DNA from 3 places in the Dactylosporangium sp. McL0621 genome. Region 1 is predicted to be linked to each of the others. Evidence: riboswitches for the same ligand, from Rfam matches in the RefSeq annotation. Region 1 holds a riboswitch; each other region holds the start of a gene.

Region 1 (9,779 bases):
GAACACCGTCGGCCCCTCGACGGCGGAGGTGCCCGCGTCGCGGCCGATGCACGAGTCCACCATCGACCAGGACGGCTTGCCCGGCAGGTCGACCGCGGTCAGCGAGGATGATTTCTCCTGGATGATGTCGGAGCAGCCGGTGCCGCCGCCGCCCTCGTCCTTGGTGAAGCGGTGGTAGGTGTCGCCGGCCTTGATGACCGTCGAGTCGATCCGCGACGCGCCCGGGTCCTGCCAGATGGCCGGCTCGGTGAACGTCACGAAGTCGCGGGTGGTCGCGGCCAGCATCCGGTTGTACGTGTCGCCGGTGTGGTTCGGGTCGTTCTCGGCATACAGCTTCGAGGCCCAGAACACCAGGTACTCGCCGCGGGCCTCGTCCCAGTAGGCCTCGGGCGCCCAGGTGTTGCCGGCGATCGGCGGCGAGACGAGCACGTGCCGCTGCGCGGACCAGTTGACCAGGTCGGTGGACTCCCAGACCTCAAGGTACCGGCTGCCCTTGCGCTGGGCGACGTCCCAGTCGCCGTTGCGCGCGATGGACAGGTCGGTGGCGATCAGGAAGAACCGGTCGCCCTCCGGGGACCGGATGAGGAACGGGTCGCGCAGCCCCAGGGTGCCGTACGACGACTCCAGCTTCGGCTGTCCGCCGTTGGTCTCGGTCCAGCGCAGGGCGTTGTTGCCGCGGCTGGCCGCGAAGTAGATCTTCTCGCCGGCGATCGAGTTGCCGGTGAAGTAGCTGAAGGCGTACCCGGCGTACGGGGCGGGCGCGGGCAGTTCGCGCACGGTGAGCTCGATGGCCCGTTCGGCGGTGGCGGTACCAAGGGTGACGGTGGCGGTCACCGTCACCCGCGCGTCGCCGTCGCCGTGGGCCGGCCGGTGCACGGCGCCGTCCGGCGCGACGATCGCCGGCCGGTCGGAGCGCCAGGTCACGGCGGCGCCGTCGAGCCCGGTGGCGGGCATGGTGAGGTTGCCCCGTACGTCGTCGGCGTGCACCACCGACAGCGCGGCCGCCGCCGCGTCGGTCCGGCTCTGGTCCGACTCCTGCGGCAGCACGGTGGCGGTGAACGCCTTGGTCTGGCTGCTCGAGCCGCGGGTGAGCGTCGCGGTCAGGGTCACCTGGGCCGGCCCGGCCGGCGCAGCCGGGCGGGCCACCGCGCCGGTCGGGCTGATCGTGGCGGGGTCGCTGGAGGCCCAGGCGATCGTCGAGCCGTACGCGCCGGCGCTCGGCAGGGTCAGGTTGCCGGTCACCTTCGACAGGTCGCCGAGGTCGAGGGCGTCGGCGTCGGCGGCGACCCGCCGGCCGTCCGGCAGCGCGATCGCGGACACCTCCGCGGCGCTGAGCGCCCGGTTGTACACCCGGAAGTTCAGCGCCCTGCCCTTGAGGTACCGGTCGCCGGCGTAGTTGGACCTGCCGAGGTTGTTGTTGACCGTCGTGCCGTTGCCCACGGCGCTGGGCAGAACGGTGACGGCGGTGTTCTGGGCGACCTGCACGCCGTCCTCGTAGAGGGTGCCGGTGGTGCCGGTCTGCGTGTAGGTGACCGACTTCCACACGCCCCGAGCCAGGTTCGCGCCCTTGCCGGTCACCTTCTCCCCGGCCCAGTTGGTCGTGGTGATGCCGGCGCGGAACGCGTCGCCGCTGGCGAACAGGTAGCCGGTGCCGGACGACGAGGTCGCGGAGTTGCCGAGGCCCCAGATGAAGTACGGCGTCTGCTGCACCGGGTCGACGTAGACGTCGACCGAGACGGTGATGGCCGACAGCCCGGCCATGAGGTTGTCCGGCAGTTTCACGGAGTCGTCGACGCCGTCGAGCGCGAGCCCGTTCGCGCCGGTCCACGTGCCGCCGCCGGCCAGCGTGCCGTTGTTGCCGTTGCCGGAGCCGTCGGTCACGGTGGTACCGGAGGTCTGGGTCAGGTCGTACCGCACCAGCAGGCCGCTGGTGACGTCCACGTCGGCGGCCGCCGCCGGCCCGGCCGGCATGAGTCCGCCGACCAGTCCGATCAGCACGCCGACGGACACCAGGAAAGGAAACGCTCGTCGCATGGCGGATTCCTCAAGGGATGCGAATGTTAGCGCTAACAGAGCCCGTATTGTTTGCGCCGTATGCGCGTCCGTCAAGAGGTGCTGTGCTCGCTCACATGTACGCCTGGCAGCGGCCGTCCTCACGCACCCGAAGTCGCTCCAAGTCACCGGGCAGGTGCTCAGCGCTTCACGCCGGGCAAAATCGACAGTGGTGTAACGGTACGCGGCGGTTGAACGCCCTTTGGACGAGTAAGAAACTCACGATGCAGTAGGAGCTGGGCATGCGGCACATTCGAACCCTGATCGCTGCGATCGTCGTCGCTCCACTGGCCTGGGTGCTGCTGGCACTCGGACAAGAACGGTCGGCCGACGCATTCACCGGCGCGAGTCACGGCAGCGCCCTGCGCCCTGACGATTTCCTGCGGCCCTTGCTGCTGCTGGCCGCGGCCGGACTGCTGCTGGGCGTTCTCGGCACGCTACGGTTCTCCCCACTCGGGGCGACGGTGATCGGCGTCGTGTACGCATCGAGCTACACGATGCTGCTTGTCGCACCATCACGAGTGGTGGACCTGTTCAGCGACGATGTGTGGGTGGCAGGTCGCCACCTCGATCTGGCCGCGCCGATACGAACAGGTACCACCATGGTGGTGGGCGTGCTGCTGCTCATCGGCGCAATCAGCGGGCAGCGCTGGCGAAGCTGGCCACGACCCGCCGGCTCGGCGCCCGAGAAGGCGCCGGCAGAGGACCGTCCGGTGGGCATCGACGGGCTCGGCTTGGCAGACCCGTACCGGGACGCCGAACCAGAGCCGGCCGCCCGCTACCGCACGGCCCCCGCGCCCCACGCGAACGTGCCCGAGCCCTACGCCAACGCCCCAGAACCGTACGAGAACGACACATGGCCTGACGCTCCGAACGACCCGACCCCGCACCGACTGAGCTCGGCAACCCAAGCCCCGTATTGGCGATAACGACACGCGGGCGGCTCGCCGCGAACATCGCCCCCGGCGAACGCACCGGAACCTTCCGCGTCGGCGGTGACGCCCTGCTGACCGACGCCGAAGGCAACAGCCGCATCAGTACCGAGGACTACGCCGTCGCGTTCATCGACGAGATCGAGACGGCCGGGCACCCCAAGACCCGGATCAGCGTCGCCTACTGACCGATGGCTTGGCGCCACGTCGAGGGGCCGTCAATAACACGCCCCGCTCGGCGCGGCACTTCTTTCAAGACTCGTAGTGCAGCTCGGGGTACCACCCGCCCCGCCCCGCGGGCGTCAGGTCGAGCAGGTGCCACACCGGGCTGTGCAGGTCCACGCCGCGCTCACGGATGTCGGCCGACATCCACGGATGGCAAGTGTAGAAATGCCTTACCGTCCCGTCGGCCTGCCGCGTGAAGACCGAGATGGTCGAGTCCTGGGCCCCCGCTTCGTCCTCACTGGCCAGGTCGTACTTGAACGTGCCGTCGCCCGCGCTGAGCAGCCGGAGCCGATCCCAACCTCGAGCCCGGGCATGGAACCGCAGCGTCGGTACGTCGGCGGCGGCCACGACAACGAAGTCGGCGTTCTGGGACAAATGGTCGACAACGGAGTTGAACCCGTCGATCCACATCGTGCACATCGGGCACGGCGAGTGCTGGGCCTTGCCGTACATGAAGTGATAGACGATCAAGGGCCGATCGGGCCCGATGAACAGCTCGCTCAGCCTGACCTGACGGACCGGCTCGTCCCCCGCGGCCAGATCGGCCGGGCCTTCCTCGAAAACATAATCTTCGACCGCCGTCCCCGCCGGCAGCCCACGGCGCAACTCGGCCACCCGCTCGCGCTGGCGCATCAGGTCGATCTCGGCCTGCCGCAGCTCCTCGCGAGCGGCGCGGTACTCCGTCGACTCGTTCGCCAACCGGGTCATTTCCACAGTCATACTCCACCTCCACGGCGGTCAGGGCGGACGCGCTCGGTTACCCCGGCCGCACCGCGCCAAACTCGTCCTACGGGGTGTGAGTGGCGGCGCACCAGCTACGCGACAGCGTCCACGATCTGTCCGGCGAGGGTCTGCCACTGGGCGTAGGCGTCCGGGAACGCCGATACCTGCACGGTCTGTGCCGCCACCGTGACGGACATCTGTTCCCAGCCTTGGACCTGCACCAGCGCCGCGTAGAAGCGGCGTGCCGCCTCGGCCGGATTCATGAGCTGAGCGACGGTGCCCCAGTTCGGCCGCTGCTGGAACAGGCCGACCGAGTCGTGGTCGCTTCCGACTCCCTCATTGGGGAGTTTGAGCGACTCCGGAACGTTGGAGTTCGCGAGGTTGTGCAGATGGCTTTCCTGCAGCGCGGTGGCGATCGCGACGACGAACGCGCGCTCCGGCAGATCCAACCGCTGCCCGGCCTGGATGATCGTGACGGCGTTGTCCATCTCGGCCTGGGCCAGCCCGCCGATGGGCGTGTGGACGGTCGGCGATGGCGAGGCCTTGGTCGGTGCGGCGGAAGCCGCGCCCGGCGCCGGCGACTGAGTCGGTTGTGCGCCGGCCGGAGCCGCCGGTTGCTGGCTGGACTGGTCGCCCGTGCGCGCTCCGCCACGCGATGCCCGGTTCTCGGCAAACGCCGCGCGCCCGCCGTCGCCCCGCTGCACGGCGTCGACCTGGACCACGGTGGCCGGCCGGTTGCCCGGCGACACGGATACGAACAACGCACCGATCGCCGAGAACGCGACGACGACCGCGGCCGATCGGAGGCCGATCCTCTTGCGGGCCGCCGAATGGCGGCCGCGGCGCTGGTGTTGGCGGTGACGGGGGGCAGGACCGTGTGGATAGCGATATTTCACGAACAACCTCGACAGACGGATCCGGTCGGCACGGAGCGAGGGCATGAGCCACATGAGCCATCGACCGTCCACAGGGGACGGTTAGCAGGCGCGCCTGAACGGTTGCCGGACCGTACCGTGTGATTGCTGTGAGGGCCGCTCTCCGGGGCCGGAGGCCGAGGTGTCGCGACATGCGAGGGTCTGCACGCGATGCTCCTTCCGATGCCGCCTACCGAGTTAGCTGACGGATTCGGGCGGGAGGATCGCCCTACCTCGCGGCGCTTGGCCGCTCGGATTCACCCCAGTTTTGCTTGGTTCCCCGGCTCGTGCGAGCACGACTCGGCGGGCCCGCCGCCGTCGTCACCTCGAACGGAGACGGCCAGGCGCGGCGGACCCTAAGACCATAACGGCTGCATAACCGCAGGTGAAGACCCAAATGGAACTGCCAAGGTGCGCGCGGCGGCCCGGCCTTCGGCCGCTTGCCGCGAACGCGTCGGCCGGTGGCAGTGAGGTCGTATTCGTGATTCTGACTATGAGAAGAGCCCGGCCACCGAAGCGGCCGGGCTCTCTCGCAAGGGTGTCAGTTCGCGTACGCGATGTTCATGTCCGGCGCCGTCAGCACGTTGGACTGCACGAAGACCAGCTCGATCGTGCACGCCGTGTAGAAGCCCGGCAGCGGGATCGGCGGTGGCGGGAACGACGGCGTGAAGGTCAGCGGCAACAAGCCCAGCACGTTCGCCGAAAAGCTCGTTGTGTAGAACTTTACGTCGCCCTCCACCGTCAGTTTGCTGCTCTTGGTGATGAGCAACCTCGGGCCGCCCGGGGTGTCCAGCTCGAACGGGGTCGAGACCGAGTTTTTCATGGTGAAGGCCAGCACCTTCACCGTCGTGCCGTCCTTGCGCGGCAGGTCGGCCACGCCGTCGTAGGTCAGGCCGTCCATCGTCATCACGTCCGCCTTCAGGATCGAGGGCTTGGCGGCGACGAAGGGCTGGCCCGCGGCGACCTGGGCCTTCTTGTTGTTCGGCGACGGCGACGCGCTCGTCAGGCCGCACGCCGGGGTCGACGACGGCTTGGCCGTGCTCGGCTTGGTGTCAGGCGTGGTCGTCGCCGGCGGGGGGGCCGGTGCGCTGGTGGTGGGTACGGCCGAGGCCTCCGCGGTTGCCCCTTCGTTCTTGTCGTCGCCGCCGGTGAAGAGGTCGCCGAGCCAGCCGAGCAGGCCCTTCTTCTCCTCGGTGGGGGTCGGCGTCGGCGTGGGGGCCGGCGCCGCTGACTCGGTCTTGGCCGGGGCGCCCGTGGTGGCGGGAGCGCTGCCCGCGGGCTTGGCCGCCGACGAAGTCGGGCACGCGGCCGGGGCGGCGAACGCGGAGCCGCCCCGGTTGGCCGCGCCCACCAGGGCGGCGGTCAGGGCGATGGCCATCAGGAGCGGGCCCAGGTAACGCCGCTTGGGCAGATCACCTGGGCCGGACGATGGGGGGAGCTGCTCATCGGCGCTGCCCGCACCGCTCCCCTCGTGCCGGTCGTGCAGGGGGCTCACGTTCGTCGTCGGGATCTCGTCGCGCAGCACCCCGGACGGCGGCCGGTCGTAACCGTCGGACGGCGGCGGCCAGGCCGCGGGAGCCGGGACCTCGCGCGTGTCGTCGGCGAAGGAGTCACCGGACCGCAGCCAGGCCGCGGGAGCCGGAACTTCGCGCGTGTCGTCGGCGAAGGAGTCACCGGACCGCGACCAGGCCGCGGGAGCCGGCACCTCGCGAGTCTCGTCGCCCAGCATGTCGTCGAGCGGCGCGTCCTCGTAGTACATCGGGGCGTCCGAAGCCGGAGCCGACGAGTCCGAAGACGAATCGTCGTCAGACGGAGCCGGCGCCGGTGCCGGGGACCACGCGACCGCCAGGCCGCCGCCCACGAGACCCAGCACCGTCCCGAGGAAGAAGCCGCCGAGGTTGAGGCCGATCAGCGAGTACAGCGCCGTGACCGTGCCGAGAATCCCGTAGAAGAGCCGCTGCTGCGGGCTGAACCAGGTCAGCCCCCCGCACAGCAGCATGATCAGCGGGATCACGTACGACAGGAAGCCGGTCGGCCCGAAGTGGACCTCCAGCGCAAGCTTGAGATTGCCGCTGACGAAGAGCTCCAGCCCCGACAGCAGCAAGAACAGCCCGCCCCAGAACGGTCGCTGGGCACGCCAGCCGGCCGAAGCGTGCGAGGGGGTCACTGGGTCCTCCAAGAACTGCGGCAACAAACAGGGAGCCCGCGGGTGTCACCCGCGGGCCCTGGTGGAACGGTCAGAAGCACTCTTCGGCGTTGGCGCCCGTCGAGATGCCGAGGTCGAGGCCGGTGAGCTTGAACGTGCCGGCGGTGGTCGACCAGGCAACCTGCTTGAGGTTGGTGATGACGACACCGTCGGCCTGCTGGGCGAAGCCGCCCTGGAGGCCCTTGGCGTTCGCGCCGCCCTTGGTGAGGTCGGAGGCGTCGATGCCGATCTGGATGTTGTCGAACGTGGCGTCACCCTTGAGCGACGTCAGGTCGATCAGCAGGTCGGTGGCCTCGGCCGGGTTCTTCGCGTCCTTGCCGGCGTGGATGACCATCGTCACCGGCAGGCCGGGCACCTTCACCGACTGGCAGAGGTTGTAGAGCTTGGCGTGAGCGATGCCGGACACGGCGACCGGGTGGTTCTTCGGGTCGGCCGGGTTCTGCGGGTTGCCGCCCTTCTCCGTGGCCATGCCGCCGTACTGCACGAAGCCGGTGCCCTCGAGCTTGTCGGCGGAGACCTTGAACTGACTGCCGGACACATTGAACGACGCGGCGATCGCGCCGGTCGCCTGGCCGAAGACGATGGCGCCGGCGATGAAGCTGGCCGGCACGACGACGGTAGCGAAACGCTTCCATCGCGTGCGGCCCTTCACCGCGCTGCCCTGAGCTACGGACACGTAGGGCTCCTCTTGTCGCGGGGTGCTGTGGTGCGGCGCTCCTGCGGGTGCGGGCGCGCGCGTCGCGCCGTCCGGGACCGGTCTCTGGCGGCTGCCGGGCGGGTTCTTGGAGCCGGGTGTTCCAAGAGGGTCCAGAGTCCGGGTCGGGGCGTGCGGACGATGTTGCCGGGTCACCCGCGCGGGTACAAGGCCGGTCGTTACCGGCGGGTAACCCCGAATCACGCAAATTTCGACGCTCCGTAGTCGGTTACGGGAGCGTTTCCGGGTGGCTACGGGTCCCCAACGCCATCAAATCGGGCAGACGTTCACTGTGATCGCTACCACACGTGACGGATCTTGGTAACTATCACGGTTTCATAACGACAAACCCGCGAGGTTCTTTTTTCAGAAGGCGCATCGAAATTTGAGCATTGCCAGCCCGGGTCATCGATGGTTAGTTAGCTCCCATAACTAAACGGACACAGGGTCGGCGCCCCACGTCCACGAGTGCGCAAGCGCGATCGGCGCGCGTCTTGCCTGGCTGAACCCCACAGCTCAGGAAGGACACCCGCACATGGCACCATCCTCGCGCCGGTGGCGGCGGCTGCTCACCGCGGCCTCGCTAGCCCTCGGCGGCTCCGTCGTGGCCGCCGTGGCCGATGCCCCGGCCGCCACCGCCATCCCCATCCCGGCCGGCGACTATCAGCAGGTCCAGCTGGCCCTCGGCAGCGCCGAGCTCGGCGAGCCGATGTCCCTGGCGGTGCTGCCCGACCGGTCGGTGATCCACACCGCCCGCGACGGCACGGTCCGCGTCACCGACGCCGCGGGCAACACCAAGGTCGCCGCCAAGCTCGCCGTGTACACCCACGACGAGGAGGGGCTCCAGGGCGTGGCCGCGGACCCGGGCTTCGCCTCGAACCGCTGGGTCTGGCTGTACTACTCCCCGACCCTGTCGACGCCCGCCGGCGACGCGCCCGCCACCGGTACCGCCGCCGATTTCAACGCCTGGAAGGGCCATCTGAACCTCTCCCGGTTCACGCTGAAGGCCGACAACACGCTGGACCTCACGAGCGAGAAGGTCGTGCTCACCGTCGACAACGACCGCGGCCTGTGCTGCCACGTCGGCGGGGACATCGACTTCGACGCGCAGGGCAACCTGTACCTGACCACCGGCGACGACACCAACCCGTTCGAGTCCGCCTCCTACGCGCCCATCGACGAGCGGACCAACCGCAACCCGCAGTACGACGCGCAGCGCTCCGCCGCCAACTCCAACGACCTGCGCGGCAAGCTGCTGCGCATCCACCCCAACGCCGACGGGACCTACGCCGTCCCGGCCGGCAACATGTTCGCGCCGGGCACCGCCAAGACCCGGCCGGAGATCTACGCGATGGGCTTCCGCAACCCGTTCCGGATGAGCGTGGACAGGCCGACGGGGGTGGTCTACCTCGGCGACTACGGGCCCGACGCCGGCACGACCGACCCGAACCGGGGGCCCGGCGGGCAGGTCGAGTTCGACCGGGTCACCGGGCCGGGCTTCTACGGCTGGCCGTACTGCACCGGCACGAACACCACCGCGGAGACCTACAACGAGTGGGACTTCGCGGCCAACGTGACCGGCCCGAAGTACAACTGCGGCGCCGGGCCGGCGAACAACTCCTTCCGCAACACCGGCCTGGCCACCCTGCCCGCGGCCAGGCCCAGCTGGATCCGCTACGGCGGCGACGCCGGCACGCCGCCCGAGTTCGGCACGAGCGGGTCGGAGTCGCCGATGGGCGGCCCCGTGTACCGCTACAACGCCGGCCTCGCCTCGCCGGTCAAGTTCCCGCAGAGCCTCGACGGGATGTTCTTCGCCGGGGAGTACGGCCGCCGCTGGATCAAGCCCGTGAAGGTCAACGCGGACGGCTCGCCCGGCGAGATCTCCACCTTCCCGTGGACGGGCACGCAGGTGATGGACATGGCGTTCGGCCCGGACGGCGCGCTCTACGTGCTCGACTACGGGACCGGGGCGAACAACCAGGCGCTGTACCGCATCGAGTACGTCGGCGGCGCCAACCGGGCCCCGGTCGCGA
Region 2 (9,779 bases), 2.9 Mb from region 1:
GACGTGACCGCCTCGGCGTAGGTGTGCGCCTTGGCCGGCGTGTCGTAGAGCGCGGCGACCGCCGCGGCCGTGCCGACCAGGCCCGCGGCGAGAGCGAACACCCACACGACGATGCCGCGGCGGTGCGTGCGCCAGGCGATGGCGACCATGGCGCTCATCGGACGGCCTCCTCGTAGGAGCGCAGGAACAGCGCGTCGAGGCTGGGCGGGGTGACGGTCAGGGTCAGCAGCCGTGCCGCGTGCAGCCGGCCGATCGTCGCGTCGAGGTGGTCCGCGTCGATGGTGAACCGGACGTCGAAGGTCCCGTCCTGCCCGGCGCGGGTGCAGTCCGCGACCCCCTCGGCGCGGTCGAGGCCGTCGGGCGGCCGGGCGGTGACGGCGTGTACCGACGTCCGGGTGTGCCGGCGCAGCTCGGAGAGGCTTCCGGTGGTGACGGTGCGGCCGCGGCGGATGATGCTGACCCGGTCCGCGAGGGCCTCGACCTCGCCGAGGATGTGGCTGGACAGCAGGACCGTGGCCCCGTCGTCGCGCCGCTCCCGCACGCACTGCTGGAAGGCCTGTTCCATCAGCGGGTCGAGCCCGGACGTGGGCTCGTCGCCCTGGCGACCGCCATGGACGCGGCCGAGCGTTCGCGGGCCGCGATGCTCATCGCGCGGCGGCTCGGGCACCGGCGCAACGAGGCGGCCGCGGTGGCCAACCTCGCCGAGGAGCTCGCGTTCGCCGGGCTCGCCGACGACGCCCTGCGGTTGCTGCAGTCGTGGGAGATCGACGTCCGGCGGGACTCGAGCCACCGTCGCGGCCGGCCTGCAGGTCACGGTGAGCATCGGCGTCGCGTCCGGCCCGGACCTGCTCGCGCTCGCGGACCTGCGCCTGTACCAGGCCAAGAACGCCGGCCGCAACCGCGTGGTCGGGCCGGACCGCCGGCCGGTGCTCCAGGGTCTCAGCCCCCGGCCGCCCGGCGGCCGGCCGGAGCGCGAATGAGGCCGGCGGCGACCACGGCGTGGCCCCGGGCGTCGATGTGCAGCAGGTCGGCCCCGAGGACGCCGGTGCGCCGCGCAGGTGATCGGCGTACGGACGACCGCTACGGGGAGGAGGTGGATGCGTTCCCGACGACGGTGACCGGCGCGGCGGCGCGGCCGGCTCAGACGCTGCCGTAGGTGGCGTTCGGGCCCCAGTGCGGCATGGTCTTCGCGGTGTCGATCCGGTCGTGCTGGTCGTACTGACCGTCGTCGTTGTTATCCCGGTCCATCGAGTCGAGCCGGCCGTCGTTGTTGGTGTCGGTCTGGCGCAGCTCGGGGTGGCCGTCGTGGTCGGCGTCGAGGCGGACCTCGTCGATGCGGCCGTCCTCGTTGTGGACGTACTCCTTCTGGTCGATGGAACCGTCGTGGTTGGTGTCGTACCCCGTCATGTCCATCTTGCCGTCGTGCCGTATCGACGACGGGCGTGAACCGGCCCGTAGGCTGTCGAAACATGATCTACCACATCGCGTTTGCGTCCGATTGGGAGAAGGCCGGGGAGCGGGGCGAGTACCGGCTGTCGACGAAGGGGCGCACCCTCGAAGAGCAGGGGTTCATTCACGGCGGTACGGCCGCGCAGGTCGCCCCGGTGGCCAACATGATCTACGGGTCGGACGAGGGGCTGGTCGTGCTCGCCATCGACGAGGAGCGGCTGTCCGCGCCGCTGCTGTACGACGACGCGCCCGGCTGGGACGAGCCGTTCCCGCACATCTACGGGCCGCTGAACACGGACGCGGTCGTCGCGGTGCTTGCGCTGACGAGGGGCGCGGACGGGAAGTACGAGTTCACGCCGCCCGAGGGGTAGGCCGGCCCCGGCTCGGCGCCGAGCTCGCCGGTCGGGCGCCACGGGCTCGCCATCGCCCGGCGGCGCCGCATGCACCGCACGACGTCCGTGCTGCTGTGCGAGCTGGGGCGCGCGCATCGGCGCAAGGGCCACCCAGTCGTCGCCCCCGCGCCTCGCGCCGTCCGGGGCGGCGCGACCGGCGACCCGCGCCGCGCCGCGCCCGCGATCGCCTGGCCCAGGAGTGCCCACGGCCGCGTCGCCGCCGCGGCCGGGATGAAAGCTCATGAAAACATTGACGGCAATGGATTTAAGTCCTGAGGTGAGGAGCATGAGACCATCGCACCGGCTGCGCCGCCGCACCGTGCTGCTCGGCGCGGCCGCCGGGACGGGCGCGCTCGCCCTGGGCGTGTCGTCGGGGACCGGGCCGGCCGAGGCCGCCACGACGTTCGTCAAGGGCGCCGACATCAGCTGGATGGCGCAGATGGAGGCGCACGGGTACGTGTGGCGCGACAAGAACGGGGTCCAGACGGACCTGTTCACGATTCTCAAGCAGTACGGGATCGGCGCCGTGTCGTTGCGGACGTGGGTGAACCCGTCCAGCGACCCCGCCAACGGCCACTGCTCCCTCGACGAGACCGCCGCGCTGGCCGTGCGGTGCAGGAACGCGGGCCTGCAGGTGCTCCTGGGCTTCCACTTCGGCGACACCTGGAACTCCGTGGGCGTGCAGAACCCCCCGGCGGCGTGGGCCGCGATGAGCTACAGCGCCATGCTGCAGGCGATGTACGACTACGTGTACCACGCCATGAACGTCTTCAAGTACAACAATGTCACCCCGGCCTGGGTGAAGATCGGCAACGAGACGAACTCGGGCATCTGCAAGCCGACCGGCAGCATCAGCAAGCCGGCGCAGATGACCGGCCTGCTGATGGCCGCGCACGACATGGTCAAGCAGGTGTTCCCGGCGACGCCGACACTGGTGCACCTGGCCCAGCCGCAGAACCTGGCGAGCGTGCAGAACTTCCTCAACGCGTACAAGGCCAACGGCGGCCAGTGGGACATCACGGGCCTGTCGTCTTACGCCCAGGGCGGCAACGTCCCGGGGGTGCTGGCCAACATGCAGACCATCCAGTCGCAGTACGGCAAGCCGGTCATGCAGGTCGAGTACGGCGGCCCGCTGAACAAGCCGGCGCAGGTCCGCGACTCGCTGAAGGCCTTCATCACGGGCCTCAAAGGCTTCGGCGGCCTCGGTACCTTCTATTGGGAACCGGAAGGCTACGCGCCCTTCACCACCTACGGCAGCAGCGCCTGGGACCCCGCCACGAAGCGCCCGACCGCCGCGCTCGACGGCTTCTTGTAACGGACGCGACTTCCGCTCCGCTCAGCGGATCTTGACGCTGCTGCCCTTGGCCATCGACCCCGATGCCCGGTACAGCGGCGCGGCGACGAGCGGGTCGGAGCCGGTCGGGAACACCGTGAGGGCGAGAGTGTCGTCGGTGCTCGGGGCGAGCCGGTCGCCGTCGATCGCCTCGACCGTGAACGGGTGCACCGTCGTCGTCCCGTCGACGGTCACCGTCGCGGTGCCGGTGAACCTGGCCCGGGAGCTGCCGGGGCCGTCGACCACGAGCCAGGCGAAGCCGTCGGCGTTCAGGGTGAACGTGTGGCACCCCTGCGCATTCGGGGTGCCGCAGTGGGTACCGGTGCGGTATGTGAAGGCGAAGTCGTTGCGGGGGTCGAGCGTGCCCTGCTTGTGCTGGACCGTGAAGCCGTAGTCGGCGGCGTCGGTCTGGCCGGCACTGCCGAGGCCGGGCAGCACGTCGCCGCCGGCGAGGCTGGGCACGAGGTCCTTCTTGTTCTTGCCGGTGGCCGTCAGGCCCGACGCCGGGTCGTACAGGACGAGCATGGTCGTCGTCGTGGTGCTCCAGTTGCCGGCCGCATCGCGGGCACGCACGCCGACGGTGTGGACGCCGACACCGAGGCCGGCCCCGACCGAGGCGGACAGAAGGCCGCCGCCGTACGCCATCGGCGTGCCGTGGCCGGGTCCGGGGTCCGTGCCGATGAAGTACTCACCGCCGGCCACGCCGGACAGCGCGTCGTCGGCGGTCGCGGTGAGGATGGCGCTGCCGCCGACGACCTGCGGGTTCGCCGACCAAGCGGCGGCGCCGGTCGACGGCGCGGTCCGGTCGATGCTGATCGTCACGCCACCCGGGGCGCAGTTGCCGGACGGGTCACAGCTCGGCTGGCTGGTGTAGACGACCGCCGCGCCCTCGGTCGACGCCGTCGTCGGCGGCGGCAGCGTCGCGCTGCCGCTGTCGTCGGTCGCGGTCCAGGTGACTGTCACGTCGCCGGTGTACCAACCGCCGGGGCCCGGCTCCCGGTCGGGGGTTCCGGTGACGACGGGCGGCCGGTTGTCGCGGGCCGGGACGTCGAGCTCGGCGAGGTGGATCTGGCTGAGGCCGCCACCCCGGAAGGAGGTGTACAGCAGTACGCCGGCGTCCGCACTGAGCTGCAGGCGCTCGCCGTACTGGGTCGGGGCGACCAGTTGCGTGGTCTCGCCGGTGGACAGGTCGGCGATCCAGGCCGCGCCGCTGTGGCGGACGTCGGGCGTGCTGGTGAAGTAGGTGAGGTACCGGCCGTTCGCGCCGAACGACAGGCTGCCCGGGCCGAGCTGCAGCTGGGGGCCGTCGACGACCACGGTGCGTTCGCCGGTCGTCAGGTCCAGCACGTCGAGCTCGGTCGGGCTCGGGTAATAGGCGAGCTTGGTGTCGTCGGGGCTGAGCACCCCGGAGTCGCCCATCGGCTGGGACAGCAGGCGGTCGGTCCGGTCGGCGACGGTGTCGTAGCGGTACAGCCCGGTGCTCGAGTTGTAGATGACGTAGTGGCCGTCCTGGCTGACGGTCGGGAAGCTCACGGACGACGACGCCGGCGGCGACAGCTGCACGGTCCGGCCCGTCGCGCGGTTGAGGACGTACGCGGTCTGCGTCGGGTAGCTGCCCTGCGTGGGAAGGCTTACCAGGCCGCTGTACGCGATGATGTTGCCGTCGTCGCTGATGCCGACCCGCACGTAGGCGACGGCGCTGTACAGGCTGGGCAGGGTGACAAGCGTCGTCGTGCCGGTCTGCCGGTCGCGCAGGAAGAGGTCGCGGAAGCCGCAGCTGCAGGTGCTGACGACGACGGGCCGGCCGGGGACGAGGTTGGTCGAGGCGGAGTCGAACAGCACGAAGCGAGCGTCCGCCGACAGGCCGATCAGGAACCCGCCCTGGTTGGCCGGCGCGCCGTCGCTCGCGCGGCTCACGACGTCGACCGTGTGCTGCTGCCGGTCGGCGAGGTAGACCTGCGCGTAGAGGGTGTTCCCGTTGCCGGGGTCGCTCGGCAGCGGGAGGTCGGGCCGCAGGTTCGTCGCCCAGGAGGTGAACGCGACGTACCGCGCGTCGGGCGTCATGACGGCCTGGATGCTCTCCGCGTCGGCCGGGTCGCCGGCCGCCGTCGCGCTCACGGTCGTCGTGCCGGTGACGCTGACGCCGGTGCCGGTGCCGGCCCAGGCATACAGGGCGGGCACAGGTAACGTCTGCGCTGCGGCGATCGTGAGGGCCGCCGCCATCGTGGCCAGTCTTCGCATGACGCCTCCTGCCGACGCGTACGACCGATTCTCCGACGGCGCCCGGGTCCGCGGCTCGGTTGAACGGCTCGCGTGGCGCCCGACTCGGGCCACCCGTTCCGTGAAGGCGGAACCGCCCGGCAGCGCCGCGACGGTTCGGAACCGGCGTGCGGTTTGCCTAGTTCCGGAACAGGGCGATGGGCTGCCCGTCCTTGGGGAACGGCAGCGAGTGGTGGTCCAGCGGCGCGACGTAGCCGGGGTCGACGCTCCAGTGGTATCCGCGCAGCAGCCGGTGCATGATCGCCTTGACCTCCAGGCCGGCGAAGTACAGGCCGATGCACTTGTGCACGCCGCCGCCGAAGGGCTCCCACGCGAAGCGGTGCGCGCGGTCCTCGCGGCGCTCGGGCGCGAAGCGCTCCGGGTCGAACGCCGCCGGGTTGCTCCAGTAGTCGTCCATCAGGTGGGTGAACTGGAGGCCGAGCATGCAGAGTGTGCGCGCCGGGATGCGGACGCCCTGCACGACGGTGTCCTTGACGGTGTAGCGGACCAGGACCGGCACCGGTGCGCGCAGGCGCAGGGCCTCGCGCATGACCAGGTCGATCGAGACGAGCGACTCCAGCTCGGCCATCTCCGGCGCCGGTCCGAGGGCCAGCGCCTCGGCCCGGCAGCGCTCCTGCCACTCGGGGTGCTGCCCGAGGTACTGCAGCATCGTGGAGATGGTGATTGTCGACGTGTCGTGGGCCGCCATCATCAGGAAGATCATGTGGTTGACGACGTCGTCGTCGGAGAAGCGGTCGCCGTCCTCCGTCTCGATGTGACAGAGCACCGAGAAGATGTCGTCGGTCGCCTCGGCCCGCTTGACGGGCAGGTACCCCCGCAGGAACTGCTCGAGCACCTTCCGGCCGCGGTACGCCCGGCCCCAGCGCGTGAACGGCACGTCGGCCCGGACGATCCCGGCGGCGGCCTGCACGCAGGCGATGAACGCCCGGTTGACCCGCTCCATCTCGGCCGGGCCGGTGTCGCGGGCCCCGCCCATGAACAGATCGGCGGCGATGTCGAGGGTCAGTTGCTTGAGGCGGCGGTACGCCCGGAACTCCCGCCCGGCCTCCCAGTTCGCCATGCCACGCTCGATGGCGGGGTGCAGCCGGCGGGTGTAGCCGACCAGCCGCGGCCGGGTGAACGCCTCCTGCATGATCCGCCGATGCCCGCGGTGCTCGTCGAAGTCGATGAGCATCAGGCCACGGTGGAAGAACGGACCCACCAGCTGCGACCAGGCCGGCTCGTTGGCGAACGCCTTGTCCCGGTTCTGCAGCGCCTCGCCGCAGGCGTCGGGGCCGAGCAGCATCACCGTGTCCTGGCCGAGCAGGTACGACGGCGCGACCGGGCCGTAGTGCTCCCAGTGGCGCCGGTAGAGCCGGATCGGGTCGCGCTGGTAGTCGAAGATCTGGCCGAGCCAGGGCAGGCCGCGGTCCTCGCGGCGCAGCTGCGCCAGCGGACGGGGGCCGGCGGTGCGGGGTTCCGTAGGCCGGGCCGTCATGGCTCACCTCGCGATGGCATCCTCGTTCCACCCAGCCTGGTTCCGGGCGGCCATCGTGTCAACCACCATGTCCCGCCCGCGGGCCCCTCGACTACCGTCGATCCGTGGGCTCCGACGGCGGCCGTGCTGGAGATCGCGGGCCTGGACGTCGGGCTGTCCATGGTGTTCGCCGTCGACCCCGCGCGCAGCGCGGTAGTGGGCCGGCGGGAAGGTGACGAGCACGCGAGGGCCTGCATTTGTAGGAGGGGTGGGGTGGGGCGGACGGGGTGGGCCGGTGGATGTACCGCCCAGTAATGTCCACGTGTCTGAGCTGGTCGTTTGCCATCGCCAGATGGCGCCGGCCCGGACCCGTCGAGTCGCATTGTTGCGAACCGGGGACCCAAGCAGTCCCGGGGTGAATCCGTCGGCCTCCTCGCGTAGGTCGTGGTAGGGCGTGCTTCCCGCCCGAATCCGTCAGCTAACCCGGTAGACGGCATCGGAAGGAGCCTCGATGCACCAACGCTTCACCGCGCTGCTTCGCCGCCCGATCCCCGCACTGCTCGGGACCGCCTCGCTGATGGTGGTCTCCGTGGCGACCGCGGCGCTGCTCAACGGGGGCGCCGCGCCGGCCGATGCGCACCCCGTCGGGACCGCGGCGCTGAGCACCGCGACGCCCGCACAGCCGAAGGCGACCACGCCGCCGGCCCCCGACCTGCTGGACACCGCGCCGGCCGAGAACACGGTCAACTTCGACTTCCAGTTCCAGCCCAACTTCTACTACTGCGGGCCGGCCTCGACCCGCATCGCGCTGACGTCGGTGGGCGCCGACCTGTCGCAGAACGACGTCGCCGCTCGCCTCGGCACCACGGTGAACGGCACCAACTCGGTCGCCGACGTGACCAGGGCAATGAACGGCGTTCTGGGCAAGGAGGTGTACCAGGCCCGCTTCATCGCCGGCCAGCGCGCCTCGGCCGGCGAGGCGCGCGAGCTGCAGTACGACGCCGTCCGTGCGCTGAGCACCGGCCGGGCCCTGGTCGCCAACATCGTGGGCGGCGCCACCGACCAGGCCGGCACCTACCACGAGTTCCCCGGCGGACACTACATCTCCCTGGTCGGCTACCGCGACCACGGCCGCGCCGTGCTCATCGCCGACCCGTCGGGCATGTTCGGCCCGCGCACGTACTGGATGTCCACGGACACCCTGGCCAACTGGGCCGCGGCGCGCGGCTACGTGGCCTGAACCACCTCCGTGGGCGGCGGCAACGGGCCGGGGAGCATTGTTGCCGCCGCTCACGGTCAGGCCAGGTCGGCGGGGCAGGTTGCTGGTTCCCGCCCGGACCAGGGCGATGACCGGCCCGACGGTGTACAGGGTTCTCGGCGTTCAGTCCTTGGCCAGGACGATCACCCGGTCGTCCGGGGCGAACGTCACGCTCGCCGCCTTGTCCGGGTTGAGCACGATCCCGTACGCGGGCGCGGCCTGCGCGTTCGCGGCCAGCCGGTAGCCGACCGCCGACTCGCCGCGCAAGCGGGCCGCCTCCAGCACCGTCTGGAAGTTGAGCGGGTGGCCGGCGCGGACGTACAGCTCGGCGGGCTTCAGGTAGATCTCGCTGCCCCCGGCGTCGAACAGCCGGCCGAACACGTCGGCGAGGTGCGGGTTCTCCGAGACCTGGGTCGTCATCAGGCTCAGCAGCTTGTCGCTGACGATGAAGTCGTCGGCCTGGGTGACCTGGGCCAGCTGGCGGTTGCGGTCGTCGCCCATCTCGCTGACAATCGAGAACTTCCCGTCGAGCTTCTGCTCCATGTCGCGCAGGTGCAGCAGCGTCACGAGGGTCCGCGAGTCGGCGACCTGCCGGTCGACGTCGTCGTAGCACAGCGCGATGACGTGGTCGAAGTCGTCGATGCCGAGCGACTCGAGCACGGCCCGGTCGGCGCTGTCGTCCTCGGTGAGGCTCAGCGACAGGTTCCGCACCTCGGCCGCGAGCCGCTTCAGGCTCAGCGACACGTCGTGGTGGCGCGCCACGACGACGACCTCCGAGCCGGCCGTCAGGTACTGGTCGAGCTGCTGGACGACCCCGACGGCCCGCTGGTTCCAGCCGAGGATGAGGGCCCGCTTCGGCGCCGGCACGGGATCGGGGCCGGCCACGATCAGCTCATGGTGGATCGGCGCGGGCGGCGCCATCACGACGGTGTCGTCGTCGGCGGAGATGGCGAGCAGGTGGTCGCCGTCGGCGATGCGGTAGTCGCCCGGCGGGTTCAGCAGCACGGTCCCGTTGCCCTGGCGCACGCCGAAGATCGCCGAGGTGCGGTACGAGTGCAGCGCGGTGGAGTACGGCTGCCCGGCCAGGCTCGGCTCGTGCCGCACGTAGATCTCGTCGCCGCCGAAGTCCAGCAGGTCGGTGTAGACGACGGACAGCCCCGACTGCAGGCACGTCTGCACGATCAGGCGGGCGGCGACGCTGGTGGCGTCGATGAGGTACGCGGCCGGACCGCCGGCCAGGCGCGCGGCCGGCATGTTCGACTGCTCGGCGACGCTGCCGACGATCGTGCACCGGTTCTCGGCCTTCGTGACGGACAGCAGCATCTTGACGAGGTGCGCGTCGCGGTCGTGCCCCGAGCCGGTGAGGATGATGACGGACCGCGCCTCGGCGATGTTCACCAGCGCGATGTCGTCCGGGTCGAGCGGGTCGCCGGTGCGGCACACGACGCTCGTGCTGCGCAGGTCGCCGACCTTGGCCCGGATCTCGTCCTCCATCTCGACCTTGTCCTTGTCGGCGAGTACGGCCACACAGGCTCGTCGCTTGTTGCCGTTGGCCTCGACGAGCTCGCCGATGACCGTGAACACCTGGTCGGACCAGCCGAGGATCACCGT
Region 3 (9,779 bases), 510 kb from region 1:
CGAACTCGCCGAACGCGCCGGCATGACCCAGCCCCAACTGTCCCGCCTGGAATCAGGGGGTGCCACACCCACCGTGCCGCTCCTGGCAAGACTCGCAGCTGCACTTGATGCGGAGCTCGACATCACCTTCAAGCCACACCGCGACGCCGCCGCCTGAAGTCGCTCGGCACCGACCAATTCGGCTCGGCAGTTCGGAACAGCCCAGATCAGGTAGTCCGGAAGGATGCCATGTCGCTCCACCACTCGCTGTACCACTTCAGGGCCACGATCAAAGCAACCGACAAATCTGTTCTTGGCGCGCTGCGTGGCCTGTCCTTCGAGGTGGAGACTGCCGACTATCCCCAGATCTCTTCCGGCGGGACCACCGGCGATGTGTGGGAGAAGAACGACAAGCAGGCGAAGTTCCGGTTCACGTCCGCCGAGCTCCGAGAGAGATTCCTTGCGGGAGGCTGCCCGCATATTCCAGACCGGTCTGTTCGAGCTCATCAGCACAGACGATGCAGATCCGGCAACTCCGCGTCACCGGTCGTAGCGAAATCCTGAAGGCCGCATGAGGCCGCCGCGCAGCCCCGCCGAGCACGGCACGCCCTCGGCTCGCAATCGACCGCAAGCTCACTCACTAGAGGTAGAGCCTGTCCCCGCCGCCAGAGGCCGTGCACATCCGGCTCCCGGGCATGCCCCGGGCCGGGAGCCCTGAGCGCTCGCATCCGAGCGGGTAAGCAGGCGCCAACGACACAGCGGACAGTCGGGCTAATGGCACGCTGATGGCCCGCAGCGACTTCCGGGTGACCGGACATGCAAGAGGCCCTGGCCGGAACTACGTCCAAACCAGGGCGTTCTCGTCCGAGCGGGTGAAGGGAATCGAACCCTCACTGTCAGCTTGGGAAGCTGATGTTCTGCCATTGAACTACACCCGCGAGCGACGCCTACTGTACCGAATCCACGGCCTCAGTGCACGGACCATTCTGCCTTGCTCTCGGTACGTGGCCCGGGCGGTCCTTCCACACGGTGCGGGTCGACGTCGTCGGGGTGTCGTAGTGCACGTACATGGCCAGGTCGACCGATAGTTCGTAGAGCTTCCAGTCTATGCCCGGGGCCGCGTGCATCAGGCGGGCCAAGCCGGCGGTGCGCACGTCGTCCGTTACCGGGGTGGCGCGGCCCGAGAGGTAGGCCTCGTCGGCGGAGTCGTCCGACGGGAAGCTGTGCAGGGAGTAGCGGCCGTCGCGGTCCAGGTCGTGGCGCTTCGGGGAGGCCAGGACGAAGCAGAACAGGCCTTCGTCGGTGATGACGGGGGACACGGGGTGGATGCGGGGGCCGCCGTCGGGGCGGACGGTTGCCAGGTAGCCCAGGCCCGGGCCGTACTGGCAGACGAGCGTGCGAATGGACGCCGCCAGTGCGGGGTCGGCGGCGGCGAAGTCAGCCCACGATGCCATGCCTCCAAAAGTACTCGAACACCTGTACGATCGTTGCCGTTTTCCCCGAACGGGGGAAACTGAAGCGGTGACGGGTGCCGACGATCTCATCGACCTCCTGCGGCGCTTCAACGTCGAGGCGGACCGGTTTGTCGACGTGTTCGCGCGCGGGCACGGGCTGCACCGCACGGACATGAACGCGATTGCGCACATCTGGCGCGCGGCCGAGGACCGTACGCCGCTGACGCCCGGGGAGCTCGCTCGGCGGCTATCGCTCAGCCCCGCGGCCACCACGGCGCTCCTCGTGCGGCTCGAGCGCGCCGGGCACGTCGAGCGGCGGCCCGATCCCGAGGACCGGCGGCGGCTGCACCTGCACATTCAGCCCAAGGCCCAGGCGCTGGCGCACGAGTTTTTCGCGCCTCTGGGGGTACACATGCGGGAAGCTTTTTCGCACTTCACCACCGAAGAGATCGAGATCTCGGCGGAAGTGCTGCAAAGGGCGCTCACCGCGACCACCAGGGCGGCCGACGAAGCGAACCCCGTAACCTCAGAGGGTGCTGCTATCCGACCGTGACCTCAACAAGGAGCTCGAAGGCGGCCAGCTGCGCCTCGAGCCTTTCGATCCGGCGCTCGTGCAGCCGTCCAGCATCGACGTGCGGCTCGACCGGTGGTTCCGGGTGTTCAACAACCATCTGTACACGCACATCGACCCGGCCATCCAGCAGGACGATCTCACGTCGATGGTCGAGGTGGACGACGGCGAATCCTTCGTGCTGCACCCGGGGGAGTTCGTGCTCGCGTCCACGCTCGAGGTGATCACGCTGGGCGACCAGCTCGCCGGGCGGCTCGAGGGCAAGTCGAGTCTCGGGCGGCTCGGGCTGCTGACGCACTCGACCGCCGGCTTCGTCGACCCCGGGTTCTCCGGGCACGTGACGCTGGAGCTGTCCAACGTGGCCAACCTGCCGATCCGCCTGTGGCCGGGCATGAAGATCGGGCAGCTGTGCATCTTCCGGCTGTCCTCGCCGTCCGAGCACCCCTACGGCTCGGCGGTGTACGGGTCGCGGTACCAGGGCCAGCGCGGACCGACGCCGAGCCGCTCCTGGCAGAACTGGCGGACCTGGCCGACCAAGTGATGAAACACGAAGGGCGGGCCCGCAGGCCCGCCCTTCGTCAAAGTCACGCCACCCGGCCGTACCCGGATATCGGCTCAGAATCGATCTTCTTCATCTGCACGGGCTGGCTCGAGTTCGGTGCGTGCACCATCCAGCCGTTGCCGACGTACAGCCCGACGTGGTGTTTGTCGGAGTAGAAGAAGACGAGGTCACCGGCCTTGAGGTCGGACCGCGCCACGCGCTTGGTGTCCTCGTACTGCCACATCGTGTAGTGCCGCAGGTAGGTGACACCGACCTGCTTCCACGAGTACATCGTCAGGCCCGAGCAGTCGAACGTGTTCGGCCCCTCGGTCGCCCAGACGTACTTCTTGCCGATCTGCTTGCATGCGACCTGGGCGGCCTTGCTGCCCGGCGAGCCGTCGTACTGCTGCGGGCACGCGACCGGCGCGAGCGAGCCGGTGCCGGCCGCGCTGCCGTACGCCTGCATGCGCATGTCCTGCAGGGTCTTGATGTCGGCGTTGACCTGCGTCTCCTGCTTCGCCAGCGCGGCCTCCTGCTCGGCCTGCTGCGCGATGAGCTGGTCGATGGGGCCCTTCTGGGCGTCGTACTGCTGCTTGGCGACGAGAACGTCCTTGATCCGCGACTGCTCGTCCTTGGCCACCATGTTGAGCAACGTCATCTGGTCGACGAACGTGTCCGGCGACCCCGTGGTGAGCATGGCGTCGAGCTTCGAGACCCGCCCGTTCTTGTACTGCAGGACCGCGAACGCGCTCACCTTGTCGAAGGCGGCGTCCACCTGGGCCTTGAGCGGGGCGATCTGGTCCTCGAGCTGCTTCTGCTTGGTCTTGTTGGCGGCGAGCTCGAGCTTGAGCTTGTTGTGCTGCTCGATGACCGGCTCGATCTGGTTCCACTTCTCGTCGATCTGCTTCTCGACCTCGCCCGGCGAGGGGTCCGCGTGCGCGAGGCCCGTGATGCCGAGGGCGAGGGACAGACCGCCAAGGGTGGCGACGAGGAGCCGCAGCAGACGGGAGGGCCGCCTCGACCACCTCAGATGGGTCTCCACCGAGGAGTTACTCCTTCTTCCTGGCCGCCTACCGGGTTAGCTGACGGGTTCGGGCGGGAAGGTCGCCCTACCGCGCAATCGCGCGGATTCACCCCGATGGAACACGTGGGTCCCCGGCTCGAAATTCGACTCGACGGTGCCGCCTGGCGCACCCGGGTGGGGCGCGGACATCCAGCCGACCGGAATTCACGTTAAGGGCGCACCGTTCCCAGGTTCAAGTCGGAGCGCGATTGTTGTCCGATTTGTCCCTAAGGTCAGGCGATTCGAGTGACGAACACATCATCGATTGCGCCCACGAACTGATCGTTGTTCGCGCTGGTTCCCTTGCCGCCAATACACAACGGGTCGTCGTTCGCTATCGACAGTGACGGCGGTACCGCGGTGCGTCCCGCCTCGGCGCCGTCCACGACCACCGTGAGCAGGGAGTTACCGCGCGAACACGCGATCCGGTGCCACCGCCCGTCGGCGATGGACCGCGCCGCGACGGCCACGAAAATTGCGCTCGAACCAGTGCCGACAATCACACAACTGGGCTGTCCGGCCTCGCCGTCGACCTGCAGTTTGAACTGACTGTCACCGACCGAGAACCCTTTCTGGACCACATTGGCGCCTTTGGAAGTCTCATTCGGCTGAACCAGGACGGTGGCCCCGTACGTAATGGATCCGCGGCCCGGATTGAGAAATCCGGCCGGACCGCTCTGCACGATGGCCCGGGCGCAACTCTCCGCACCGTAATGCTCACACCGCGGCGGAAAGCGCACCGCAAGTCCGCCGTCGTGGGCGACGGCGGAGAGCTGCCCGCCGCCCGCGCGCCGCGCCCGCAGGCCGAGCCGCCCCGCCGCGTCGGTGACCGGCTCGCCGAGGCCGCCGTCGAAGGTGTACCGGATGCCGGCCTCGCTCCCGTGGGCCGCCGTCGCGTTCGAGGCCGGCCCCACTCCCGGCGCGCTGCCCATGCCGGGGCCGGGCACGAACGGGCCGGGCCGGGCGGACGTGCCGGGCCGGGTGGAGAGGTCGGCCCGCTCGTCCGACGGGGCCGCCACCCAGCGAACCGCGAGCCCGGCCACCACGACGAGACCGGCGAGCAGAGCACACAACAACAACCGTCGGCGGCGGCGCATAACCGCACATGATGCCGCGAATGCCGTGATCCGCGCAGTCACTCGGACGGCTACGTTTCAAAGGGCCGGTCCGGCTAAGGTTGCCGCTCGTGGCCCCCGAGGATTGGCGCAACGACACGCGAGCGTCCTACGACACCGTCGCGACCAGCTACGCGGACCTGGTCCGGGATGCGCTGACGAACGACGCGTACCTGCGGGCGACCCTCGACCTGTTCGCGGCGCTGCTGCCGCCGGGCGCCCGCGTGGCCGACGTGGGGTGCGGGCCGGGCCATGTCACGGCGTACCTGCACGCGGCCGGCGTGGACGCCTTCGGCATCGACCTGTCCCCGGCGATGGTCGACCTGGCCCGTACGACGCACCCGGCCCTCGCCTTCGAGGTCGGCGACATGACCGGACTCGACCTGCCGGCGGCCTCGCTCGACGGCGTGATCGCCTTCTGGTCCCTGATCCACATCCCGGACGACCTGGTGCCGCAGGTGCTGGCCCACTTCCATCGGGTCCTGCGCCCCGGCGGCCGGCTGCTGCTGGGCTTCCACGTGGGCGACGCGCACCGGCTGAAGACCGAGGGCTACGGCGGCCACCCGATGCGCGTCCACGTCCATCTCCGCCCGCCGGCCAAGGTGACGGCCTGGCTGGAGGAGGCCGGTTTCACGGTCGAGGCCCAGCACCTGCTGGACCTCGCCGCGAAGACCCCGGGCGCCGCTGTCTTCGCCCGTCGGTAGAGCTTTTCCTACAGTCCGGTGAACGCTTCCCAGACCGAGGCCACGGGGCGGTTGGCGATCAGCGGCGACCGGCCGCCGTTCTCCGCCGTCACGTAGAGGTTGTTGGCGTTGGCGCGGATGCTGACGGTGCTGTTCCAGCCGGCCGACAGGTAGAACTTCTCCCACGCGCCGACGGCGGTGCGGTTGGCGATGAGCGGCGCGTTGCCGCCGTTCTCCGCGGTCACGAAGCGCTGGTTGGCGTGCGAGAAGAAGGCGACGTACCCGTCCCCGGCCTCGATCTCGTCGAACGTCTCCCACGGGCCGGGCGCGCCACGGTTGGCGATGAGCGGCGCGTTGCCGCCGTTCTCCGCCGTCACGTAGTTGTAGTTGGCCTGCGCGTCGATCGATATGTTGGTGGTCCTCGTCGCGTAGAACTGCTCCCACGGGCCGATCGCGGCACGGTCGGCGGTGAGCGGGCCGGAGCCGTTGTTGCCGCTGACGTACCGGTTGTTGGACACCGACAGCAGGCTGAACGACCCGTTCGCCCCGGCGATGACCTTGAAGCGGGACCCGTCGTCGCGCGCCGCGCCGTTCGCGGTCAGCTTGCCGGCCGGGTCGACGGTGAGGTACCTGCCGTTGACGCCGGCCCGGAACACCACCGCGCCACCGCCCACATCGACCTGGAACAGCGTCTCCCACGCCCCGGCCACGGTCCGGTTGCCGACCAGCGGGTCCGCGCCGGCCGTCTCGGCCGAGACGTACCGCAGGTTGCTGGCCGACAGCATCGAGAAGATGCGGGTGATGGGCTGCACCGAGATCTGCTGCTTGGCGGTCGCCTTCACGTTCAGGTCGTCGGTCACCGTCAGGGTCACGGTGTACGTCCCGCCGTGCGCGTAGTTGTGGAAGTTCTGGCCGTTCGGGGCGGTGCCGTCGCCCCAGTCGACACTGAAGCCGATGTTGAAGCCGAAACCGTGCTTCGAGGCCGACGCGTCGAACGAGACGCGGCCCGACTCCGGCAGCGACGAGAGCACGAGGTTCGCGGTCGGCGGGGCCGGTTGCACCGTCGCGATCGCCAGGCCCGCCGGGCCCTCGCCCACGTAGTCGGTCGTCGTCGTCGCGTTGGTGGCCGGGTCGATCACCGTCAGCGTGCCGTCGGTGTGGTTGGCCACGACGACGTGGGTGCCGTCGGCCGCCATCGTCACCGTCTGCGGCCCCTTGCCGGTCGGGACGGTCGCGATGACCTTGTCCGTGGCGGTGGCGAGCACCGACACGGTGTTGCCGAGCGAGTTGGACACGTAGGCGCGGCCACCGTCCGGCGTGACGGCGATGCCGAGCGGCCCGCTGCCGACGGGCACGGTCGCGGTGATCGTGTTCGTCGTGAGGTCGAGCACCGAGACGGTGTTGGCGGCGGAGTTGGCCACGTAGGCGCGACGCCCGTCCGGGGTCAGCGCGACCGCGTGCGGCTCGTGGCCGACGGCGACGGTCGCGGCGACCGTGTTCGTGGCCGTGTCGATGACCGTCAGGTTGCCGCTGCCGGAGTTGGGCACGTAGACGCGCCGGCCGTCCGGGCTCACGACGAGGTGGTCCGGGTCGGTGCCGACGCCGATGGTGGCGACGACCGCGTTGGTGGCCGTGTCGATCGCCTTCACCGTGTTGGACCCGCTCACGACGTAGACGCGGCCGCCGTCGGGCGTGATCGCGATGCCGCGCGGCTCGGTGCCGACGGCGATGGTCTTGACGACTGTGCTTGTCGCGGTGTCGAGCACCGAGACCTGGGCGGCGCCGTTTTCGGTGAGGTAGACCCGGCCGCCGTCCGGGGTGGCCGCCAGGCCGGTGGGGCGCAGGGCGACGGGGATGACGGTGAGGTACTCGTAGGTGTTCGCGTCGAACACGCCGAGGTAGTTGCCGTCGGTGTCGGCAACGTAGATGACCGGCCGGTCCGCGGTGGCCGCGGTGGCCGGAATCGCCGGGGCCACGAGCGTGACGGCCGCACCGACCGCCGCCGCCGTGATCCCGGCAAATAAGGGTTTACGCACGAACGGATTATGGCTCGCAACGCCGATCGATGTTGCCCCGGCAAATCAGTCCAGCGGGGTCATGAACGACCAGAAGCCGCCCTCGGGGTCGCGGACGCTGTACTCGCGCACGCCGTAGGGCTGGTCCATCGGCGCGTACACGATCGCCGCCCCCGTGGCGGCGACCCGTACATGGTGCGCGTCCACGTCGTCGACCAGCACCGACACGCCCGCGGTGGTCACCCCGAGCGTGCGCGGCGAGGCCAGCCCGAAGTCCGGCGAGACCCGATGCAGCCAGATCACCCCGTCGCCCGCCTCCACCTCGGCGTGGAGGACGGTGCCGTCGGGGCCCCGCTCGACGCGGCCGGGGCCGAGCCCGAACACGTCCACGAGGTACGCGTGCATCGCCTCGAGATCCTCGTACACCAGGCCGATGATGCGGCGCTGGATCGTCCCCTGCAGCATGGTCATCTCCTCCACGGTGGTGAGCAGGGCCTCGGCGTCGGGCGGGTCGTCGGCCCCGAGCGCGTCGGCCATGCCTTGCAGCCCGGTGCGCAGCCGGTGGGCCGCGGCCAGGCGGTGGTCGATCTCGGCCAGGTGCCGGTGCACGGCCGCGGACAGGCTCCACGCCGGGTCGTCGAGCGCGCGGGCGATCTGCTCCAGCGGCACCCCGACCCGGCGCAGCAGGCAGATGCGGTACAGCCGCTGGATGTCGGTGCCGCTGTACCGGCGGTGCCCGCCCGAGCTGCGCTGCGACGGCGTCAGCAGCCCGATCTCGTCGTAGTAGTGCAGCGTCCGGACGGTCAGCCCGGTCGCCCGGGCCAGCTCGCCGACCCTCATGTCGCGGTCTTGCTCCACGCCGTCGACGCTAGGTCCTCACGGTCCGTCAGGTTCAAGTCCCGGGCGCAGAATGATCGGATGGTCGAGCGATTCGCCAACGACGGGCTCGAGTTCGAGGTCGATGATCTCGGGGACCCCGGCGCGCCCGCGGTCGTGCTGCTGCACGGGTTCCCGCAGGACCGCCGGGCCTGGGCCGGGGTCGCGGAGCTGCTCGTGGCCGCGGGGCGGCGGGTGCTCGTGCCCGAGCTGCGCGGATACGCGGAGCACGGGAGCCCGGGTTCGCGGCGGCGGTACACCCTGGACGTCCTGACGACCGACGTGCTCGCGCTGGCGGGGACCGCCGGGGTCGACCGGTTCGACCTGGTCGGTCACGACTGGGGCGCCGCGCTCGCGTTCCACGTGGCCGGGCGGCACCCCGAGCGCGTCCGCACGCTCACCGCGTTCTCGGTGCCGCACCGCGGCGCGTGGGCCGGGGCCGGGGCGAGGCAGCTGTGGCGCTCGGCCTACGTCGGCCTCTTCCAGCTGCCGGTCCTGCCGGAGCTGGCCCTGACGCCCCGGTTCCTGGAGCGCCGGCTCGTTCGCAGCGGGCTCGGGGCCGAGCATGCGCGCCGCTACGCCACGGCGAGAAACCGAAGGGCGCTGCATTGGTACCGCGCGATGCTGGTCCCCGGCCGCAAGCACTTCCCGCGGGTCACCGTGCCGACGCTCTTCGTGTGGGGCGATGGCGACGAGTTCGTCACCGAGCGGCTGGCGCGCCGCTGCGGGCGGTGGGTCGACGGGGAGTACACCTTCGAGATCCTGCGCGGCGTGCGCCACTGGATCCCCGAGATGCATCCCCGCCGGGCCGCGGAGCTGGTGCTCAGCCGGTGCCGCTGATCGAGCGCACGTCCCAGAGGTAGACCCCGTCGACGACCTGGGCCGGCGCCACGTCCGGGGCGACCAGCTTGTCGATCGTCTCGCGCAGGACCTTCTCGTTGTAGTACCCGACCGGCATCACCAGGTTGGTGGCCTTCCAGAACCGGATGTCCGCGCGGATCATCTGCTTCTGCTGCTCGGTCACCGCCGGCGAGGTGCGCTGCCGGATGACCCCGTTGAGGTAGATGATCGTGTCGCGGTAGCCGGGCCCGAAGTGCGCGAACTTGTCCTCGGGGTTGGTGTCGTTCGGGCCGAGGAAGTACCCGGCCGTCACCTTCACCTCGAAGTTGGTCTCGGTCGACCAGCGCATCATCTTGATGTTGTCGTCCCAGCCGCCCGGCAGCGGCGCCACCACCGGGTTCGGGGGCAGCTTCGTGCGCCAGTTGCCGTTGGTGAACAGCGCCGGCAGCGGCGGGCGGCCGTCGGCGGGCTGCGGGGTCGGGAACAGCGGCACCAGCGCGGCCAGCAGCGCGACGCCCCAGACCAGGGCGAGCTTCGGGCTGCGGCGCGGGGACGGCTCGGGACGGCCGAGCGGGCGGGCCGGGGGCTTCTCGACGGGCGTCTCGCCGGAGGCGGCGGAGTCGGACGAGCCGGTGCCGACCA

Evidence for each region. A riboswitch is a leader RNA that binds a small molecule or an ion and turns the genes downstream of it on or off. The one in region 1 is predicted to bind cyclic di-AMP.
Region 2: it holds a riboswitch for cyclic di-AMP, as region 1 does, so the genes downstream of both, ACPPVO_RS44680 (C39 family peptidase) here and ACPPVO_RS58335 (hypothetical protein) in region 1, are expected to answer to the same signal.
Region 3: it holds a riboswitch for cyclic di-AMP, as region 1 does, so the genes downstream of both, ACPPVO_RS00420 (NlpC/P60 family protein) here and ACPPVO_RS58335 (hypothetical protein) in region 1, are expected to answer to the same signal.

The regions. Positions count from the first base shown of each region.
Region 1 covers NZ_CP188259.1:12,281,575-12,291,353, forward strand. The annotation lists gene ACPPVO_RS58315 (family 43 glycosylhydrolase) at 1-2,034, opposite strand, end outside; gene ACPPVO_RS58320 (hypothetical protein) at 2,295-2,981, shown strand; gene ACPPVO_RS58325 (hypothetical protein) at 2,972-3,172, shown strand; gene ACPPVO_RS58330 (DUF899 family protein) at 3,237-3,917, opposite strand; gene ACPPVO_RS58335 (hypothetical protein) at 4,025-4,882, opposite strand; cyclic di-AMP (ydaO/yuaA leader) riboswitch at 5,019-5,162, opposite strand; gene ACPPVO_RS58340 (DUF6114 domain-containing protein) at 5,388-7,013, opposite strand; gene ACPPVO_RS58345 (DUF6230 family protein) at 7,084-7,728, opposite strand; gene ACPPVO_RS58350 (PQQ-dependent sugar dehydrogenase) at 8,282-9,779, shown strand, end outside.
Region 2 covers NZ_CP188259.1:9,393,033-9,402,811, reverse strand. The annotation lists gene ACPPVO_RS44720 (ABC transporter permease) at 1-158, opposite strand, end outside; gene ACPPVO_RS44715 (hypothetical protein) at 155-814, opposite strand; gene ACPPVO_RS44710 (hypothetical protein) at 816-980, shown strand; gene ACPPVO_RS44705 (hypothetical protein) at 1,141-1,413, opposite strand; gene ACPPVO_RS44700 (DUF952 domain-containing protein) at 1,470-1,820, shown strand; gene ACPPVO_RS44695 (glycosyl hydrolase 53 family protein) at 2,128-3,156, shown strand; gene ACPPVO_RS44690 (hypothetical protein) at 3,178-5,415, opposite strand; gene ACPPVO_RS44685 (cytochrome P450) at 5,573-6,931, opposite strand; cyclic di-AMP (ydaO/yuaA leader) riboswitch at 7,271-7,418, shown strand; gene ACPPVO_RS44680 (C39 family peptidase) at 7,422-8,150, shown strand; gene ACPPVO_RS44675 (CASTOR/POLLUX-related putative ion channel) at 8,292-9,779, opposite strand, start outside.
Region 3 covers NZ_CP188259.1:87,954-97,732, forward strand. The annotation lists gene ACPPVO_RS00395 (helix-turn-helix domain-containing protein) at 1-157, shown strand, start outside; tRNA gene ACPPVO_RS00400 (tRNA-Gly) at 847-917, opposite strand; gene ACPPVO_RS00405 (pyridoxamine 5'-phosphate oxidase family protein) at 927-1,433, opposite strand; gene ACPPVO_RS00410 (MarR family winged helix-turn-helix transcriptional regulator) at 1,501-1,986, shown strand; gene dcd (dCTP deaminase) at 1,967-2,545, shown strand; gene ACPPVO_RS00420 (NlpC/P60 family protein) at 2,589-3,587, opposite strand; cyclic di-AMP (ydaO/yuaA leader) riboswitch at 3,599-3,733, opposite strand; gene ACPPVO_RS00425 (LamG-like jellyroll fold domain-containing protein) at 3,842-4,705, opposite strand; gene ACPPVO_RS00430 (class I SAM-dependent DNA methyltransferase) at 4,795-5,427, shown strand; gene ACPPVO_RS00435 (beta-propeller fold lactonase family protein) at 5,436-7,442, opposite strand; gene ACPPVO_RS00440 (MerR family transcriptional regulator) at 7,488-8,279, opposite strand; gene ACPPVO_RS00445 (alpha/beta fold hydrolase) at 8,340-9,137, shown strand; gene ACPPVO_RS00450 (hypothetical protein) at 9,121-9,779, opposite strand, start outside.